One region of the Mesorhizobium sp. WSM4813 genome, then DNA from elsewhere that is predicted to be linked to it. Evidence: predicted binding sites of a transcription regulator. Region 1 holds the regulator's gene; the other holds the start of a gene.
The links. Region 1 encodes PhoB, which activates phosphate uptake and scavenging genes when phosphate is short. Its sites were predicted from a motif close to TGTCATNNANCTGTCAT; they were not measured.

Region 1 (10,154 bases):
AGCGCGAAGCCTACCGCAAGGCTGGCGAAGCACTCGGCTTCGGGCTCGGCAGCCTATTCGCGCTGATCGATCCGGCGCCGGTCGCCATGGTCGGCGCCAGCGCTGCCGCCTTCGACCTGATCGAGCCGGCCCTGCGCGAGGCCATCGCCCAGACCGCCGGCGGCCAGCATTCGGGTTCGATTTCCTTCGACACCGAGCCGAACGAACTGCCGCTGATCCGCGAAGGCTGTGCCATGCGGGCGCTGAGTTTCGTCGACCAGGAGATTTTCGCGCCGGGCATCCAGGCGCGAGCCGGCTCGGTCGGAAAGAACGTGGCTTGAATTCGAAGGCAGGGATCGCCGGATCGCGACTTGGGGATGTGTTGAGATTCAGGTCAGGCCGAGTCGAGAACAGTGGGTTCCGAGAACCGGAGCGGAGCGTACTTTTGGGTACGTGAGCCCGCGCATGACCCCGAAATCGAGATCGATTTCGGAAGGGTCATGCGCAAAATCAAAGCTCTACAGCGTCCTTTGCGCGCCCAACAGGGGCGCGCGGCGCTGTAGGTAAGCGCAGGAAGCCGCCGGTCGCAGGCCGGCATCACCTGAATATCAGCTAGTCTTCCCTGATCGCATAGCCCGCGCCGCGGATGGTGCGGATGACATCGGGCATGCGACCATTGTTGACCGCCTTGCGCAACCGTCCGACATGGACGTCCACCGTGCGCTCGTCAATGTAGATCGTCTCGCCCCAGACATTGTCGAGCAACTGGCTGCGCGAGAAGACCCGACCCGGGTGCCGCATCATGAATTCGAGCAGCCGGAACTCGGTTGGCCCGAGCCGGATCTCGCTCTTCTTGCGATAGACCCTGTGCGACTCGCGATCGAGCACGATGTCGCCGACCTTCAGCACGCTGGACAGCACTTCGGGCTTGGCGCGGCGCAGCAGCGCCTTGACCCTGGCCATGAATTCCGGTGTCGAGAACGGCTTGACCAGATAGTCGTCGGCTCCCGTGGAAAGGCCGCGCACCCGGTCGCTCTCCTCGCCGCGCGCGGTCAGCATGATGATCGGCAGTCGCTCGGTTTCGGGACGCACCCGAAGGCGCCGGCAAAGCTCGATGCCGGAAACCGCCGGCACCATCCAGTCGAGCACCAGCAGATCGGGCACGTTTTCCTGCAGCCGGATTTCGGCCTCGTCGCCGCGCGTCACCACCTCAACCTGATAACCTTCGGATTCCAGATTGTAGCGAAGGAGGACGCCCAGCGGCTCTTCGTCCTCCACCACCATGATGCGCGGCGCGATCATCGGCCGGTCACTCCTGTCATGTCGCCGACGCCGACATGGTCGTTTCGTCGAGCTTCGGGCGATCCGCCGGCAATTGCTGCCCGGTCACGACATAGTAGGCGTTTTCGGCGATGTTGGTGACATGATCGCCGATACGCTCGAGATTCTTGGCGCAGAACAGAAGATGCGTGCAGGCGGTGATGTTGCGCGGATCCTCCATCATGTAGGTCAGGAGTTCGCGAAAAACCGCCGTGTATTTCACGTCGATCTTCTGGTCGTCGGCGCGCAGTTCTTTCAACGCGCCGGCATTGCGCGCCACATAGTGCTCGACCACGCCGCGGAGCTGCACAAGAACGAGATCCGCCATCGCGTCGATACCGTGCGACAGATTACGCGGCGTGGCGCTCTGCCCGACTGCGCTGACCCGCTTGGCTATGTTCTTGGCCAAATCGCCGATGCGCTCGAGATCACCGGCCATGCGGATTGCGCCAACCACGGCGCGCAGATCTTGCGCCATCGGCTGCCGCTTGGCGATCAGCGTGATCGCACTATCGTCGAGTTCGCGCTGCCGCGCATCCATGATGGCGTCGTCCGAGACGACGCGCTGCGCCATCGCATTGTCTGACGCAAGCAACGCGCGGATCGAGGCTGCGACCATCGCGGCGGCGAGCTCGTCCATGTCGCGGATCAGCCTGTCGATGTGCTCCAGTTCCTCGTCGAAAGATGCGACGGTGTGTTCACCCATGATACTGTCCTCGTGTTCGAAATTCGCCGCCGGACCGCTCAGCCGAACCGGCCGGTGATGTAGTCCTGGGTGCGCTTGTCGTCGGGATTGGTGAACATCTTGTCGGTCGCGCCCTCCTCGACCAGATAGCCGAGATGGAACATCGCCGTGCGTTGCGACACGCGCGCGGCCTGCTGCATCGAATGGGTGACGATGACGATCGTGTAGTTCTGGCGCAGTTCGTCGATCAGTTCCTCGACGCGGGCGGTGGCGATCGGATCCAACGCCGAACAGGGCTCGTCCATCAGGATTACTTCCGGCGACACGGCGATGGCGCGCGCGATGCACAGGCGCTGCTGCTGTCCGCCGGAGAGGCCGGTGCCCGACTCGAGCAGGCGATCCTTGACCTCGTTGAACAGGCCGGCCTTCTTCAGGCTCGATTCGACGATGCCGTCCAACTCGGCCTTGCTCCTGGCCAGGCCGTGAATGCGCGGACCGTAGGCGACGTTTTCATAGATCGACTTCGGAAACGGGTTCGGCTTCTGGAATACCATGCCGACGCGAGCTCGCAGCTCGACGACATCGATTTTCGGGTCGTAGACATCCTCACCGTCGAGCGTGATCTTGCCGCTCACCCGCGCGATATCGATGGTGTCGTTCATTCGGTTCAGGCAACGCAGGAAGGTCGACTTGCCACAGCCCGATGGGCCGATCAACGCTGTCACCTGGTTCTCGCGGACATCGAGATCCACGTCGAACAGAGCCCGCTTCTCGCCGTAATGAACGGAGACCTTTTCGCCCTTCATCTTGATCGAAGGGGCGTTGGTTCCGCTGCTCAGTTTCTGTTCGACGCCGGCTTCCGTCATGATGTTCATATCCTCTACCCCCTTACCAGCGCCGCTCGAAGCGCCTACGCAGTATCACCGCAATGGCGTTCATGATGACCAAAAACAGCAGCAGAATCAAAATCGCCGCCGAAGTCTTCTGCTGGAATCCAGCTTCCGGGAAATCGGCCCACATGAATATCTGCACCGGCAGGATCGTCGCGGGATCGGTAAAGCCGCCGGGAATGTCGACGATGAAGGCGACCATGCCGATCATCAGCAACGGCGCGGTTTCGCCCAGCGCATGCGCCATTCCGAGGATGGTGCCGGTCATGATACCCGGCATCGCCAGCGGAAGAACGTGATGGAATACGGTCTGGACCTTGGACGCTCCGATGCCGAGCGCCGCCTCGCGGATCGACGGCGGCACGGCGCGCAGCGAAGCGCGCGAGGCGATGATGATGATCGGCAGGGTCATCAGCGCCAACACCATGCCGCCGACCACCGGGGCCGAGCGCGGCATGCCGAAGAAATTCAGGAATACGGCAAGTCCAAGCAGGCCGAAGACGATCGAAGGCACAGCCGCCAGATTGTTGATATTCACTTCGATGATCGTCGTCAGCCGGTTCTTGGGCGCAAATTCCTCAAGATAGATCGCCGCCGAAACGCCGATCGGAAAGGCGATGGCGAGCGTAACGATCATGGTCAGGAACGATCCGACGACCGCGCCCCAGACACCGGCCAGTTCCGGCTCGCGGCTTGCGCCGGTGAAGAAGAAGATCGAGTTGAACCGGCTTTCGATCTGGCCGGCGCTCTTCAGCGTGTCGAGCCAGACGATCTCCTTGTCGGAAATCTTTCGCGATGCTTCCGGCGTATCGATGACGCGCAGGAATGCCTGGCCGCTCGCGGCGGGCGCCGTGCTGTCCAGCGCCTCGATCACCGTGCCCTTTGCGACCGCCGTTCCGTTGGCGCCAGGCGACAGCGCGGTGAGTTTGACCGTGCCGCCATTGAACGCGACCAGCAGCGACGACGCGCCGCTCGTCAGCGTGAGCGTGCCGTTTTCGCCCTCGGTCGCACCATGGCCGCGCGCCAGCGCCAGCATGGCATCGTCGCCGAAGGTCAGATCGATGTCGCCGCTGGTTTCCGAAGGCGTGACGCTTGTCGAAATCGCTTCGTCCGAACCGACGTCGGCAAGCAAACCTTTGAGATAAAGGTCGGCAAAATCGTCAAGTGGAACGGCATAGTCCACCGTTCCTCCGAGCATCCCCGGATCAGCCGCAATATCCTTGCGCAGGAAGACGCCTGTGCCGGTGGAAATCAGCCCGCGCAGCAGTCGCTTGTCCTGACGGCTCGTAATATCCGGAAATCTCGCCCTAAGCGCTTGCTGAGCGATGGCATCGTAGTTGACGGCATCGAGTTTCGCGGGGTCGACCTTGGCCGCCGAGAGATCGATCGGCAGCGTCAGATAATTCTGCCGCAACGCCGGGATCGCCTGCGTGACGATCGTCGACAGGAGCAGCACAAGGAATAAGCCGGCCAACGCGACGGCTGCGGCGCCGAGCCATTTGAACCATGTTTCGGTGCGGTAACGACCTTTCAGCCGCGCCTTCGCGGCATCGTCGGTATGAATGCTGACCGGCCGTCCGACGGCGCCGAATGACGAGATCGCATCAGTCATATTGCTCTCGGTATTTCTGGACGACGCGCAAAGCGACGATGTTGAGGGTAAGCGTGATGCAGAACAGCACCAGGCCGAGTGCGAAGGCTGCAAGCGTCTTGGCGCTGTCGAACTCCTGATCGCCCACCAGCAGCGTCACGATCTGCACGGTCACGGTGGTGACCGCTTCGAGCGGGTTGGCCGTGAGGTTTGCCGCCAGCCCCGCCGCCATGACCACGATCATTGTTTCGCCGATTGCGCGGCTGACGGCAAGCAGCATCGCCGAAACGATGCCCGGAAGGGCAGCAGGAAGGACCACCTTGCGGATGGTTTCCGACTTGGTCGCGCCGAGGCCGGCGGAACCGTCTCTCAGGGATTGCGGAACGGCGTTGATCACATCATCGGAAAGCGAGGAAACGAAGGGAATGATCATGATACCCATGACCACGCCTGCGGCGAGCGCAGATTCGGACGCGACGTTGAGGCCCAGGCTTTCGCCGATACCGCGGAAGTAGGGCGCAACCGTCAGCGCGGCGAAGAAGCCGTAGACGACGGTCGGAATGCCGGCGAGGATTTCCAGAACCGGCTTTGCCACCGCGCGGACGCTTTTGGAGGCGTAATCCGAAAGGTAGATCGCAGCCATCAGCCCGATCGGCGCAGCCACCAGCATGGCGATGAAGGTGATGAGCAACGTGCCGGCAAAGAGCGGCACCATGCCAAAAATGTCCTCGTTGACCGCCCCGGCTTCCGCTCCGGCGCCGGTGAAGGCGCTCTGCGGCGACCAATGCGTGCCGAACAGGAACTTGTAGAACGGCACCTGTTGGAAGAACCGCAGGGATTCGAAGATGAGCGAGAGAACGATGCCGACCGTCGTCAGGATCGCGACCACCGAACAGGCGATCAAGAATGCGCGAAGAACGCGCTCGACCACGTGGCGCGCCCGGTAGGCCGGTGCGATGCGCGAATTGGCCCAGTAAAATCCGGACGCGGAAAGCACGAGCGCGACGGCCCAGATGATCCAGGAGCTGGTCGTATGGATCGATTTGTAGACGGCGGCAGCCGCCTCTTTCGTGGGATCGGCGAAGCCTACAAGCCCGCCAAAGGCCATCGCGCGAGCGTCGCGGATGAAAGCTTCGACCTGCGGAATGCCCATTCCCGACAATTCGGTGGAGAAGCGGTCGGCAATGATCGACGATTCAATTCCCGGCGTGACCAGCGACCACAACAAGATCGCAAGCAGCGCGGGACCGGCAGCAAAAAGCGCCAGAAACATGCCATGTTGGCCAGGCAGCGAATGCAATCGCGCGACGTCGCCATTGACACTGGCAATGGCGCGTCTCCGGCCGATCAAATAGGCCGCAGCTGCCAGAACCAGCAGAAGAACAACGAGATAACCGACCATGATTCAGGACGTCCCCTCGACCGCCGGTCATTCACCGGCTCAAAGCACGGGACCTTGGTCCCGCGCTTTGGGCTTTAGAGCATGAGGGTCAGAGCGAATATACGCCCGGACCCCGAAACATCAGGAGCCCATGCCCTTCAGGGCCTTGGCGTTTTCGGCCCATGTGGCGCGCTCGGCGTCCGGCAGCGGGATCAGGCCCTTGTCGGCCAGATAACCATCAGGACCCCATGCAGCCTCCGAGGTGTACTCGGCGATGAACTCCTGCATGCCGGGGATGACGCCAACATGCTCTTTCTTGGCATAGACATAGAGCGAGCGGGAAACGCCGTAATCGCCGGATGCGATGTTCTCGAAGGTCGGCTCGACGCCGTCGACCTTGTGGCCCTGCAGCTTGTCAGCGTTCTGGTCAAGGAACGAGAAGCCAAAGACGCCGAAGGCATTCGGGTTGGCTTCCAGCTTCTGGACAATCAGATTGTCGTTTTCGCCGGCTTCGACAAAGGCGCCGTCTTCGCGGATTTCGCCGCAGCCCTTTTCATTAGCCGCCTTCACTTCTTCCTGGCAGGCCGCATCCATGACGAGTTCAACGAACGCATCGCGCGTGCCAGATGTCGGCGGCGGGCCAAGCACCTCGATCTTCGTCGCGGGAAGCGACGCATCGACATCCGACCAGTTCTTGTAGGGGTTGGCGACGATCTTGCCATCAACAGCGACGTTCTTGGCGAGTGCCTTGAAAATCTGTTCCTTGGTCAGATCAACGACAGTCCCTGCCTTCGAGTTGGCCAGTACGATGCCGTCGAAGCCGACCTTGATCTCGACCGGCGTCACGCCGTTTGCCTTGCAGGTCTTAAGCTCGCTGTCCTTGATGGCGCGCGAGGCGTTGGTGAAGTCAGCGGTATTTTCGCCGACGCCCTGGCAAAACAGCTTCATGCCGCCGCCGGTGCCAGTCGACTCGACGACCGGGGTCTTGATCTTTCCGCTCTGGCCCAGCTTTTCAGCGACAGCCGTCGTGAAGGGGAACACTGTGGACGAACCGACGATTTGAATCTGGTCGCGCGCGGCGGCATAACCAGCCGACGCGGCGAGCGCAAGCGCCGCGGCCGACGTCGTAAGGAGGAATTTTTTCATGTGGCCTGCTCCTGTTCGGAAAATGGTCTCTCGGCGCCATTCCTTCGGCGCCCGCTGAGGCCAATAGCCCCCGATTATTACAGTCACATGACAGTTTGATGTCAGCCCGGTAACCGCCGCACAGCCATGTCGAAAAGGAAGGGACGCGGGTCTCGCCGGCACAGCCGTGGTTTGTCGCTGGAATCAGCAGCTTGCACGATTTGCAGCCGGCATTTGTCCTCGACAGGCGAGACAATGGCGCCAAAAAGAAAATCCGGGCGGGAGCGCGTTGCATGCGGCCAAGGAGGTCATGGCCGCGCCATCGCCGAAACAGGTCCGTTGGGGTAAATCTGACCCTGCTTCTTGCCGGCGGTCGCTGCTCCCGCCCGTAACTGGAGGAGCGGAACTCGAATGCGCTTATTGTCCCAACCGGACGCACGCTTTGGTATGGTGCGATCGCACCATAGTCTTGACGCAATGCGTCGCCGAATCGGCTGAACCCTACAGCCTGACAGGCCTATCCCGCGTTGCGCTGGATTTCTGCGTGCGCCGACTTTTTTGAGCAAGGTCCTTCTGGGGCTAGTGGGCTTGGGCAGGTTGGTCCATGCCCGCCTCCAGTCGCGCCAGGGAGGCTGCCACACTTTGATTTTGCGCATGATCCCAGAGAAATCGATTCCGATTCTCCGGGTCATACGCTAGCCTTGCCCGCAGTGTATTCCGACGGTTGTCGGTAGAACCGAAGCCGCGTTACAAATCCCGCAAGGTATTGCCGATGTTGGGACGGATCCTGCCTTTTTTCCTATGCCCGATGCTGCTGTTGGGGAGCGGCTGCTCGCGTAGCTACGACGGCACCGTCGTCATTCCAAGGCCGCTCGATGTCCGGCGGTTCTGGGACAGGCCGCAGCAGCAGGCGCAAGCCGAACAGCCGCAGTTGCTGCAGAGCGATGTCTTTCCTGTGGCGCCCGAAACGCCTGAAAGAGCGGCGGTCCGCAGAATCAGCGCCCCCGTGGCGCGGAGAAGGCAAATCACCAGGATTTCCAAAGTTCCGCCAACGCCGTCATCCCAGCCGGCAAAACCGCTCACCTGCAGGAACGTCAGCCAACCCGGAAAACGGGTCCGCATGGTCTGCGAATAGCCGGCCGGCATTGAAAAGGACGGTAGCCAAAATATCCGTCCTCAAACGTTGCTGCGCGCCTGACACAGCGATTCGGTCAGACGCACACGTGATTGCCGAGAGCATGAGTTGGCCGGGCTGCCCGATCGGCCTTACCGCCAGCCACGTTGAACCTTTAACCGGCCTTCGACGTTAAACGGCTATTGCTGCGCCACCCCGATGTTGGAAGGCTGATGGCCAATCGCCTAGTCAGGCCACGGTTCCGGGAACAATCGCCCTTGAAACAAAAAGGCCGGCACATGGCCGACCTTTCCTTCCACCTCGACCGCGCCAGTACATCCGTGGTCACGAGTTGGAGGTGAATTGCCGATCAGTAGATAGGGATTTGGTTAACGAGTCCTTAACAGAAGGGGAGCTGCTCGACGACGCGCATAGCCAATCTGATTTGCGTCATGATGAGTGTGGAAAGTCGTCTTAAAAAGCAGCACGGACTATTAATCGTTGTGCACCAACATGTTGGTGCGCGAGATATATCTAAGTAACTATCGTATTCTGGAAGTCGATTTATGGCCGTACTCGGCGCCCTCCCTCCCGACGTTGTCTGTCGACCAATTCGCGAAGCTGATTGGGAAGGAGTGGTCGACTGCCTGTGCCGGGGCTTTCCGAAGCGTGACCGCAGTTACTGGATACAGGCCCTGACCCGTTTGTCGCAGCGGCCTGCCGTCGCCGACTTCCCACAATACGGCCTGGCTTTGGAGAAGGCTGATCGGATCGTCGGCGTTGTATTGACCCTCTATACCCTTTATCGCGGGCAGGAAGGCGACGAAGTCCGCTGCAACCTTTCAAGTTGGTCCGTCGACGCGGAATGCCGTCCCTATGGCGCCAAATTGGTTACGACCATTCTCAGGCGAAGGGACGTGACCTACACGAATATTTCGCCGGCGCCCGCAACGTTAAAAGCCAACTGGGCGCTCGGCTTTCGCCCCTTCTCCACCGGACAGTTTGCCTTCTTGCCGGCTTTTAGTTCGGCGCAGCGGTCATGTCGCGTGCTTGAAGCTCGTCCCGATCTTGCGGAAATGGCGATGCTGTCCGACAGTGAGAGATACATACTCTCGGAACACGCGGCACTGGGCTGCCTTTCATTGATTTGCATTTGCGACGGAGCAGCGTTTCCTTTCGTATTGATGCCGCGCCGCATATTGCGCAGTCTTATCCCATCCTATCAGATCGTGTATTGCCGCTCTCTCGCGGATTTGAGCCGGTGCGCCGGTGCCATCGGGCGCTTTCTCTTGCGAAGCGGCATCCTGCTCTGCGTCGTCGACGCCAAGGAGCCGATTGCAGGTCTGTTCGGGTGGTACCGCCCCAACAGTGGACTTAAGTACTTCAAGGGCCCCAGACCACCCTCGCTTGGAGATCTGACGTTCACCGAGCTTGTGATATTCGGTCCCTGAGCAACAAGCGCGCCGGCGACCCGATTTGCAACTGCCATGCCGATGCCTCTGGCCTATCCGGCGACCGGTCGGTGTCTCGGCCTATGACAGCATCCCTGCTGCATTGAGGGGCAAGCCCGATGCGGTCAACGCGGTCAGCCAAGGCGCCTCACGCCCCGGCCTGCGACTTCACATAGGCGATGTAGCCGCGCACGTCGGCGGCCGGCTCGGCATAGGCTTTGCCGAGCTTCTTCTCGATCGCCGCCATGTAGTCTTTTGTCCATTGGGGCAGCGCGTAGTCGATGACGGCCAGGAATTCGAGCGTCGCCGCCAGGCGGATGTCGGCGATCGACGGGTTGTTGCCGCCGATAAATGGCTTGCCGTTCCTGAAGAAGCTGTGAAAGACCTCCAGCGGCTCGGCAATTGCGGTCGCCGCGGCCTTCTGGGCTTCCGACTTTCTGTCGGGGTGGGCGTCGCTGTGACCAATCTCGCCGGCATATTGCGGGAAGTTCAGCGCAGGATAGGTGGCGCGCGCCACATAGGGGTAGAGCGTGCCGATCAGGTAGAACATGGCGCTGTCGATCATTGCCCGCTTGGCCGGCGCCTTGGGATATAATTTCTCCAGCCCATGCTTGTTGG
Region 2 (10,154 bases), on a different contig from region 1:
GGTTGGCGGCATCGACCTGGTCCGTCTTGCGTTTAGAATTGTTGGTCAACATGACATAGACTTTGCCAGTCGTCGGATTGGGCTGGATGTCCTCCGGGCGGTCCATCTTGGTGGCGACGAGCAGGTCGGCGGCACGGCGCGTCTCGATGAGCACGTCGGCTTGGCTGGCAAAGCCGTTCTCCGCCGTGAGCGGGCCCTGGCCGAAGACGATGGGACGCCATTCGATCGAACCGTCCTCGGCGAATTTGGCGACATAGAGCGTGCCGTCGTCGAGAAGATCCATGTTGGCGGCGCGGTCCTCGGCATTGAACTTACCGGCCGTGACGAATTTATAGACATAGTCGAAGCGCTCGTCGTCGCCGAGATAGAAGACGACACGGCCATCCTTGGCGACGATCGATTCAGCGCCCTCATGCTTGAAGCGGCCCATGGCAGTGCGCTTCCTTGGCACCGAGGTCGGATCGTTGACGTCGACCTCGACGATCCAGCCGAAGCGATTCGGCTCGTTCGGCTCCTTGCCGATGTCGAAGCGGTCGTAGTGCGCCGCCCATTCATAGGCGCCTTCGGGAATACCCAGGCGCTTGTAGTTGGCGGCTTCCTTGTGGCCATCCGGCAACTCGCCCGAGAAATAGCCGTGTATGTTTTCCTCGGCCAGGACGTAGGTGCCCCAGGGCGTGACGCCGCCGGCACAATTGTTGACGGTGCCGAAGACCTTCGTGCCGGTCGGATCGGCACTGGTCTTGACCCGGTCGTGGCCGGCGACGGGGCCGGACAGTGCCATCTCGGTGTTGGCGGTGATGCGGCGATTGAGCTTGCCGTCGCGCACCACCTGCCATTTGCCTGATACCTTGCGGATTTCGACGATGGTGCCGCCATGCGCGGCCATCTCAATATCGACCTGTTCCTTGCTCAGCGGCGCCTGCTTGGCCTCGCCATCGACGATGGTGACAAGGCCCGGGAACATCAGATGCGGGTTGGTGTACTCGTGGTTGACCACCAGCAGGCCATGCTCGGCCGAGCCGTCGATCGGGATATAGCCGACATAGTCGTTATTGTAGCCAAACTGTCTTTCCTGGGCCTGCGCCGACTGTTTTGTCGGATCGAATTCCGGCGAATCGACAAACAGCGGATCGCCCCAGCGCAACAGCACGTCGGCGTCGTAACCGGCGGCGACATGGTGCTTGTCGTCGACGCCTGCCTCAACCTCGGCGAAGGTGAAGGCCGATCCGCCGTTAGCGCGGGCATCGTCGGCGAGGATCAGCGCCAGCGGGCTGACGGTAGCAGCGATGGCGGTTGCCGCGAGCGATCCCTGCAGGAAACCACGGCGCGAGAAGCGCGCGGCGATGATCTCGCCCATCGTCTGGTTGGCTGTGGGATTGGCTCCTGGCCCATCGTTTTCCTCAAGCAAGCTGGTGCGGAAATGGGCGTTTGGAGAAAGATGTCCGGTCGAGCGATGTTCAGTCATGGGGGCTTGCCTCTGGCTTCTTGGGATGGCTGGAGCGTGTTGCTTGACTGACCGCGTATCGCCGGGAGATCACAGTTTGATGACGTTGCCGGCCAATTTCCAGCCCCGATTTCGTGTCCAGGATCAGTCCCGCTTGACCGCGACCGGCGCTTCGGAAACAAGATCCGCGGCAGGCGCGGAAGCACCGCTTCGAGAGGGACAAAAAGTGAGTTTTTGGGGACTGGGGCAGCTCGGCATTTCAACGGTGATCTTCCTGCTGGCGGCGACGGCGGCGAAGCAATGGGGACTGGCGCCTAGCCTCGGCAAGATCGTTTTGACGCTGGCGCTCTATTCGGCGGGCAATCTGATCATGCTGAGGCTGATCCGTGAATTCGGCATGTCGGTGTCGTTCAGCCTGTCGGCGGTGATCCAGCTGGTGTCGGTGAACGTGGTGGCCCTGGTGTTCTTCGGCGAGCGCGTCAATGCGTTGCAGGCCACCGGCATCGTGCTCGCCGTCGCAGCTGTGGCGCTGATCACACTCGGGCCCTATCTGCAAAGGCCGTAACTGCGAGGGCCGATGAAGAATACCGCAAGCAAGCTGCTCAACTGGATCGAATTCCCGGTGCTGCTGGCCGGACTGGTCATCGCTGGCGGACTGTGGGGGTTCGAGGAACTGATGGAGGTGGCGCGAGACACTACGCCGCACGCCTTCGACACAGAAATCCTGCTCGCCTTCCGTGAAGCTGGCCAGCCCGACAATCCGATCGGACCTCTGTGGCTTGAAGGGGCGATGCGCGACATCACCAGCCTCGGCAGCGCCAGCGTGCTCGTGCTGATGACGGCGGCGGTGATTGTCTATCTGCTGCTGATCCACAGGCCGGGACCAGCGTTTCTCGTTTTCGTAGCAGTGGCGGGCGGGCAGGCCCTGTCGAGCACGCTGAAGCTCGGAATCGACCGGCCGCGCCCCGATCTGGTCTCGCATCTCGCCGACGTGGCATCGCTTTCGTTTCCGAGCGGCCACGCGATGCTGTCGGCGGTGACATATTTGACGCTGGGCAGCATGGCGTCGCGCTTCCTGCCTGGGCGAACGACCAAGATCTATGTGCTGGCACTGGCGGTGCTGACGACCCTGCTGGTCGGCATCAGCCGCGTCTATCTCGGCGTTCATTGGCCATCCGACGTGCTGGCCGGCTGGTGCGCCGGCTTCGCCTGGGCGATGCTGTGCTGGCTGGCCGCATGGGCGCTACAGCGATGGCGCGGGCAGACCGTCGGCGGCTGAACCGGCTGGTCAGACGGCGCTGTGTCGGTCGGCGCGCGGTCAAATCAGCGTGTTGACGATCTTAAGCCCGCAACCTGCCAGCAGGAAAACTGTCGACACACCACGCGTAGCGCGCGGGGCTCCCCAGGACGCAAGCGCCCGTGCACGCCTGACACATGCATTATGATGGTTGAACCATCATAATGACGGTATTATACATATGGCGCAGACTCAGACAGGGGTTTTAACCGATGATCACTGCCGCGCAGATGCGCGCCGCAAGGGCGCTGGCCGGCATCGATCAGAAGACGCTCGCCGAGCGCGCCGGAGTATCGCTTCCAACCATTCAGCGCATGGAAGCGAGCGACGGCGTGGTCAGGGGCGTGGTCGACACGCTGATGAAGGTCATCCAGGCCCTCGATGAGGCCGGCGTGGAACTGATCGGCGAGAACCAGGCCAGCGAACGCGGCGGCAGGGGCGTGCGCCTCAAGCCGGCCGTACCGCAGAACCCGCCAGGATGAGCCGATAAAAGTCGCGACGGCGACCGCCGACAGTCCTGCTGACGGATCTCGCCGCCTTGGTTTTTATGCATGTCGTTGCCCCACTTTTGGGCGCATGCATCAGGAGCGGAAGGCAGTCCATGGATCGAACCCGACGGGCAATTCATCAACCGGCCCAAAGTCCGGCAAAGCCGACATTTTCCGAACTGTTCACGCCGAAGCTGGTGACGGTGCTGCGCGAGGGCTACACACCAGAGCATTTCAAGGCCGATGCCATCGCCGGCCTGACTGTGGCCATCGTGGCGCTGCCGCTGTCGATGGCGATCGCGATCGCATCGGGCGTGACGCCGGAGCGCGGGCTCTACACCTCCATCATCGGCGGCTTCCTCGTCTCGGCGCTCGGCGGCAGCCGCTTCCAGATCGGCGGACCGGCCGGCGCCTTCATCGTGCTGGTGGCGGCAACGGTGACGCGGGTCGGTGTCGACGGGTTGCTGCTGGCGACGATGATGGCCGGCATCTTTCTGCTCGCCATCGGCTATCTCAGGCTTGGCACCTACATCAAATTCATTCCCTACCCAGTGACCGTCGGCTTCACCGCCGGCATCGCCGTCATCATCTTCTCCGGCCAGATCGTCGAGTTGTTCGGGCTGAAGCTCGCCGGCATAGAACCTGGACCGTTGATGCCGAAGCTGATGGCGATCGGCGAGGCAGCCGGCACGATCAATCTCGCCGCCACCTCCGTGGCCGTACTGACCATCGTCGCCATTGCCCTGATGAAGCGGTGGCGGCCGAAATGGCCCGCCATGCTGATCGCCATCGGTCTGGCGTCGCTTGTCGCGGCGCTGTTCTCGCTGCCTGCCGAAACGATCGGCACGCGCTTCGGCGGCATTCCGCGCAGCCTGCAAATGCCGGCCTTTCCGCCGATCAGCTTCGGCAGGGTAATCGGCATCCTGCCGGACGCCATAGCCTTTGCGCTGCTCGGCGCGATTGAATCGCTGCTGTCGGCCGTCGTCGCCGACGGCATGACAGGAAGGCGGCACCGCTCCAATTGCGAACTCGTGGCGCAGGGCTTTGCCAACATCGCGTCCGCCCTGTTCGGCGGCATCTGCACCACCGGCACCATCGCCCGTACGGCCACCAATGTGCGGGCCGGCGCGCATGGACCGGTTTCGGGCATGATCCACTCGGCCCTTCTGCTTGCCCTGATGCTGGTCGCGGCGCCGCTGGCCAGCTACATCCCGCTTGCAGCCCTTGCCGGCGTGCTGGCGGTGGTGTGCTGGAACATGTTCGAGAAGCAGGCCTTTGCCACGTTGCTGCGTGCCTCGCGCGGCGACGCGCTGGTGCTGATGGCGACCTTCCTGATCGTCATCTTCCGCGACCTCACCGAAGGCATCGTCGTCGGCTTCGCGCTGGGCTCGATCCTGTTCATCGACCGCATGGCCAAGAGCATTGCGGTTGAGCCGGACCAGAGACTGGTGCAGGACGATGTCGCCGACAGAACCGGCGCCGCCAACGCATACGATTCCGGCGAAGCGAGCGATGCCGATACCGTCGTCTACCGGATTTCGGGCGCCTTCTTCTTCGGTGCCGCCTCGACCGTCGCCACGGTGCTGGACCGCATCGCCGACCAGCGCAAGAACTTCATCCTCGACTGCTCGGCGGTGCCGTTCTTCGATTCGACCGCGGCCAACGTCATCGAGGGCGCTGCCCACAAGGCGAGGCGCGCCGGCGTGCGCTTCATCATATCAGGCGCTTCGCCGCAGACACGTCGCATGCTGATCAACCACGGCGTCAAACGGCCGCTGGTGACATACGCCGCCTCGATCAGGGATGCGCGAGCGCAACTGAAGAAAGCCGCCCCGGGAGAGGTCTAAACCTCCTCCTCTTTGTCAACGATCTTGGGACGGATACCGACGCAAGCACCGCGTCAGACGGCGGCGCCCGGCGTGCTGGCGTCTTCGTGCGGCGCAGCGGCCAGATCGTCGCGCACTTTGCGCGCGAGTTTCCTTGTCGAGCGCCTGGGGCTGTCGCCGAACAGATCGGCTGCCGCGGCGAGACAGGTCTTTTTCAGGCTTTTCTCCGAGCGCTTCAACTGCTTGCTCAGGAGCCGCGTTTCTTGAGGAGAGCCGAGCGGCCGATCGTCGGCATCGAGAAGCGTTCGCAGGACGAACGCATCATGCAGTTCGCCCAATCTTTCGCCAAGTTCGTCGACCGCCTTACGCCGGGCCTTGATCGACGCCGGCCACAGCCTTCCGAGCAGCGACAGGTGCATGCCGTGAGTCTTTGCCGCCTTACGCAGATCGTGGAAATCATTGGCCTCGCCGCGGGAGCCTGCCTTATCCAGCGCCTTTCTGGCGCGACGCAGCGTGATGCGGGCGCCTTCGGCAAGCACATCGGCGGCCTGTTCCGGCTGGTCGGGCAAGGCCAGCATATCGATCCGGCTGATACCCTCCTCGCAAGTGGCAATCGCGGCAGCTATCACTGCGCCGAGGCCGGCTCCACCATGCAATTCGTGCTGGCGCGCCACGAGCGTGTCGCGAACGGCATCGAGACCGCCGCCGGCGCTTTGTTCGGGAAAGCTTGCTGCCAGCCGGTCGATGGTTTCAACCAGCGCGGTCGCCTCGCGCGGACCGGCAAGCAGGGCAGCCATCTCTCGGTAACATTGATTCTCGGTGCGGCAGAATGTTTCGTCTCCGGGACGGACCAGGCGCAACAAGGCGCGCACGTTCTTCAGCCGCTTGCGGCATTTATGCAGCGCCTGCTCCGGCCTGTCATGCGCCGCGTGCAGATGGACGAGCGCCTTGCCGATCTCCTCGGCGAGGATGCGCCTGACCTCGGCGGTCAACGGCAGACGCGGATCGATGCGATAGCTCATGCGGCGATCTCCGGAACCCCCTCGAGGGCGAGCGACGCGTTATAGAAGCTCTGCTCGCCGGTGACTTCGCGGCCGAGCCAATCTGGCAGCATTTCGTCCTGCACGTCCTGCGGCGTCTCAAGCTCGGCGATCACCAGACCGCTAAGCATCCCGCCGAAGACATCGACTTCATAGAGATGGCCGCGATGCCTAACATGATGGCGTGTCTTCTCGATGACACGTCCGATGGCGAAGGCCAGCATCTCTTCCGCCTCCGCCAGAGGGATCGGATATTCGAATTCGTCACGTTCGCGGGCCTTGCTGCCGAATTTGAGCGTCAGCTTTGCCGAGGCGCCGTCGCTGATGCGCACGCGGACCGAGCGGTCGGGTGCGGCGGCGAGATAGAACTGGCGAATGTGGATGTCCGCCTCGACCAGATCCCGCCACTGCGCGCCGGAGACCAGGAACTTGCGCTCGATTTCCTTGACCATGGCTTCGCAATAAAGCGCGTGCGGCTGGAGATGGCAAGATGAGACAGGCGGGTTGACTTTAATCATTCGATTGATTAAATACTTGGTATGAGTAGGTCAAGAAACGCCAAAATTCTGCGTCGCGAGACATCTCCCGCCGACATGACGCGCGCAGCACTTGTCCGTGCGGCGCTGACGCTGTTCGGACGGCAGGGTTTCGACGGCACCTCGACGCGGGAGATCGCGGCTGAGGCGAAGGCCAATATCGGTTCGATCGCCTATCATTTCGGCGGCAAGGAAGGACTTCGCGCGGCAGCGGCCGATTATATCGTCGACACCATCCAGACCATTGCCGGCCAGGCGATCGGCAATCTGCAGGCGCCAAGCGATTCCAAAGGGGGCGATTCAGAAGCGGGCGACCCCGAAGCGGCGCGGGCACAACTCTTCGCCGCATTGGAGCGGATGGTGGCCTTCATCGTGGCTAGGCCGGAGGCCGGTGAGATCGTGCAGTTCGTCCTGCGTGAACTTTCGCATCCGACGGCGGCACTCGACCGCATCTATGACGGCGTGTTCGAGCCGACGCATCGCCGGCTCTGCCTGATCTGGGAACAGGCAACCGGCGAGGCAGCCGAAAGCGAGGCTACCCGGCTCACCGTGTTCACGCTGATCGGCCAGGTCGTCTATTTCCGCATCGGCCGCGAGGCGGTGATGCGCCGCATGGGCTGGCGAGCGATCGGCGATGCCGAGGCCATCAAGATTGCGGCGGCGGTGACGGATAATCTCGGCGCGATTTTGGCTCGGCGTCATTTTAACCGTCCGAAAGGATCCTAGATCATGAGTTTCCTCTGCTCTGTGCCGCTCGCCGCCCAGCTTTTCAGCGCCTGCGCACCGGCGCCGCCGCTCGCCGTCGGCTATGTCGAGGGTGACTATGTGCTGCTCGCGCCGATTGAGGTGGCGCAGGTCGAAACGATTTCGGTCAAGCGCGGCGACCGCGTCGAACCTGGCACGCCGGTGGTGACGCTGGAAAGCGCCGACGCAAAAATAGCCGTCGCGCAAGCCGAGGCGGCCCTTGCCCAGGCGCAGGCGCAACTTGCCGACCTGCAGGTCGGCAAGCGGCCGGAAGAAATTGAGGTGCTCAAGGCGCAGGTCGATATGGCCAAGGCGCAAGCCGCCGACGCCAAACGCAGATACACCCGCGCCAGCGATCTGTTCAAACGCGGCACCGGCACGCAGGCCGATTATGATACGGCTTCCGCGACGCTGGAAATAGCCAACGCACAGCTCGGCCAGGCGCAAGCCAATCTCGCGGTCGGTGGCCTGCCGGCGCGGCCCGAGACGATCAAGGCCGCCGAGAATCAAGTCAGCCAGGCGCAATCGGCGCTGGAGCAAGCGCGATGGCGGCTGTCGAAGCGTGTGCTGCCGGCGCCTTCGCCCGGCCGCATCAACGATGTGATCCGCTATCCCGGTGACACCGCCGGGCCGACCGCGCCTGTCATTTCGATTCTGCCGGATGGCGCGGTGAAGCTCAGCGTCTATGTGCCGGAAGGCGCGTTCTCGTCGGTGGAAGTCGGCACGCTGCTTAACGTCCATTGCGACGGCTGTGGGCCGGACTTGAAGGCTCGCGTCAGCTACGTGTCGCCGGACCCGGAGTTCACGCCGCCGGTGATCTACTCGCTCGAGACCCGGCAGAAGCTGGTCTATCTGATCGAGGCGCGGCCGGAGGGCGACGCCGGCGCGCTGCAACCGGGGCAGATCGTCGATGTCGATCTGACGGGTATCGGCCAATGAACGCCATCGATGTCCATGGCCTCGTCAAGCGTTTTGGTGACAAGACCGTCGTCGACCATGTGACAATGACGGTGGCCGAGGGCGAGATCGTCGGCTTCCTCGGCCCGAACGGTTCGGGCAAGACGACGACCATCCGCATCATGTGCGGCCTGCTGACGCCGGACGAGGGCGAGGGCACGGTGCTTGGCTTCGACATCCGCACCGACAGCCTGAGGATCAAGCGCGAAGTCGGCTACATGACGCAGAAATTCTCGTTCTACGAGGATCTGACCATCGCCGAGAACCTTGAATTCGTGGCGCGGCTCTATGGGTTGAAGCCGCTCAACGAGCATGTCGGCAGGACGCTGGAGGATCTCGGCCTCACCTCGCGCAAGGACCAGCTGGCCGGCACGCTGTCCGGCGGCTGGAAGCAGCGGCTGGCACTGGCAGCCTGCATCATGCATCAGCCGAAATTGCTGTTGCTCGACGAGCCGACGGCGGGCGTCGACCCGAAGGCGCGGCGCGAATTCTGGGACGAGATCCATCGGCTGGCCAGCGGCGGGCTGACCGTGCTGGTCTCCACCCATTACATGGACGAGGCCGAGCGCTGCCACCGCATCAGCTATATCTCCTACGGCAAGATGCTGGCGTCAGGCACGGTCGATGAGGTGGTCAGGAATGCCGGGTTGACGACCTTCGTCGTGCAGGGCCCGCGGCTCGATCGGGTTGCTGCCGCACTCAGCGGCCGCCCCGGGGTCGACCAGGTGGCGCCGTTCGGAGCGACGCTGCACGTCGTCGGCTCCGACAAGAAGGCGCTTAAGGCTGCGCTCGCCGATGTCGAAAAAGAGCACCAGGGTGTCACGATGACGCCGGGCGAGACCAGCCTGGAGGATGTGTTCATCCAGTTCATGTCCGGCTCGAAGGACAACATGGGATGAGAAACGGGATAAACAGCGTCTTTTCCCTCGCCAGGCTCGGCGCGCTGCTGATCAAGGAGTTCATCCAGATGCGGCGTGACCGCATCACCTTCGCCATGATGCTGGGCGTGCCTCTGATGCAGCTGGTGCTGTTCGGTTATGCCATCAACAACGATCCGAAGAGCCTGCCGGCAGCCCTGGTGGCGATGAGTAGTGATCCTTACACCCGGGCCATGGTTTCGGCGCTGCAGACCACCGGCTATTATCGGTTCGACCATGTCGCGCAAAGTGCCGCCGAGGCGGAATTCCTGATGGCGCGTGGCGACGTCGCCTTCGTCGTCACCATCCCCGCCGATTTTGCCCGGCGGGTCGAGCGCGGCGACCAGCCGCAGATCCTGATCGAAGCGGACGCCACCGATCCGGCCGTCGCCAGCGGCGCCATCTCGACGCTCGGCACCGTCGCCAACCAGGCGCTGCTCCGGGCCCGCGGCATGCAGGAAACGGCCGCCGAAGCTGCCCGGGGCCAGCTGGAAGTGGTGGTGCACCGGCGCTACAATCCGGAAGGCATCTCGCAATACAACATCGTGCCCGGCCTGCTCGGTGTCATCCTGCAGATGACGATGGTGATGATGACCTCGATCGCGCTGACGCGTGAGACCGAGCGCGGCACGATGGAAAACCTACTGGCGATGCCCTCCAGCCCACTTGAGATCATGCTGGGCAAGGTGCTGCCCTATCTGGTGGTCGGCGCCGTCCAAGTGGTGGTGGTGCTGGCGGCGGCCAAGCTGCTGTTTGGCGTTCCCTTCACCGGGTCGTTGTCACTGCTGCTTGCGGCGGTTCTGGTCTTCGTGTTGGCGCTGGTGCTGCTCGGCTACACCATCTCGACGATGGCGCGCACGCAGATGCAGGCACTGCAGCTTACCTTCTTCTTCTTCCTGCCGTCG

Region 2: a site for PhoB is predicted at 1,534-1,550, ahead of AC0L25_RS18485 (PhoX family protein). Genes of this name have one in related genera too.

The regions. Positions count from the first base shown of each region.
Region 1 covers NZ_JBVVQU010000007.1:84,211-94,364, forward strand. The annotation lists gene AC0L25_RS05860 (ROK family protein) at 1-320, shown strand, start outside; gene phoB (phosphate regulon transcriptional regulator PhoB) at 592-1,281, opposite strand; gene phoU (phosphate signaling complex protein PhoU) at 1,298-2,005, opposite strand; gene pstB (phosphate ABC transporter ATP-binding protein PstB) at 2,044-2,859, opposite strand; gene pstA (phosphate ABC transporter permease PstA) at 2,873-4,486, opposite strand; gene pstC (phosphate ABC transporter permease subunit PstC) at 4,479-5,867, opposite strand; gene AC0L25_RS05890 (PstS family phosphate ABC transporter substrate-binding protein) at 5,988-6,992, opposite strand; gene AC0L25_RS05895 (hypothetical protein) at 8,652-9,536, shown strand; gene AC0L25_RS05900 (glutathione S-transferase family protein) at 9,685-10,154, opposite strand, start outside.
Region 2 covers NZ_JBVVQU010000030.1:7,887-18,040, reverse strand. The annotation lists gene AC0L25_RS18485 (PhoX family protein) at 1-1,465, opposite strand, end outside; gene AC0L25_RS18480 (hypothetical protein) at 1,671-2,009, shown strand; gene AC0L25_RS18475 (phosphatase PAP2 family protein) at 2,022-2,723, shown strand; gene AC0L25_RS18470 (helix-turn-helix domain-containing protein) at 2,954-3,223, shown strand; gene AC0L25_RS18465 (SulP family inorganic anion transporter) at 3,343-5,076, shown strand; gene AC0L25_RS18460 (CHAD domain-containing protein) at 5,130-6,077, opposite strand; gene AC0L25_RS18455 (CYTH domain-containing protein) at 6,074-6,547, opposite strand; gene AC0L25_RS18450 (CerR family C-terminal domain-containing protein) at 6,635-7,357, shown strand; gene AC0L25_RS18445 (HlyD family secretion protein) at 7,361-8,314, shown strand; gene AC0L25_RS18440 (ABC transporter ATP-binding protein) at 8,311-9,231, shown strand; gene AC0L25_RS18435 (ABC transporter permease) at 9,240-10,154, shown strand, end outside.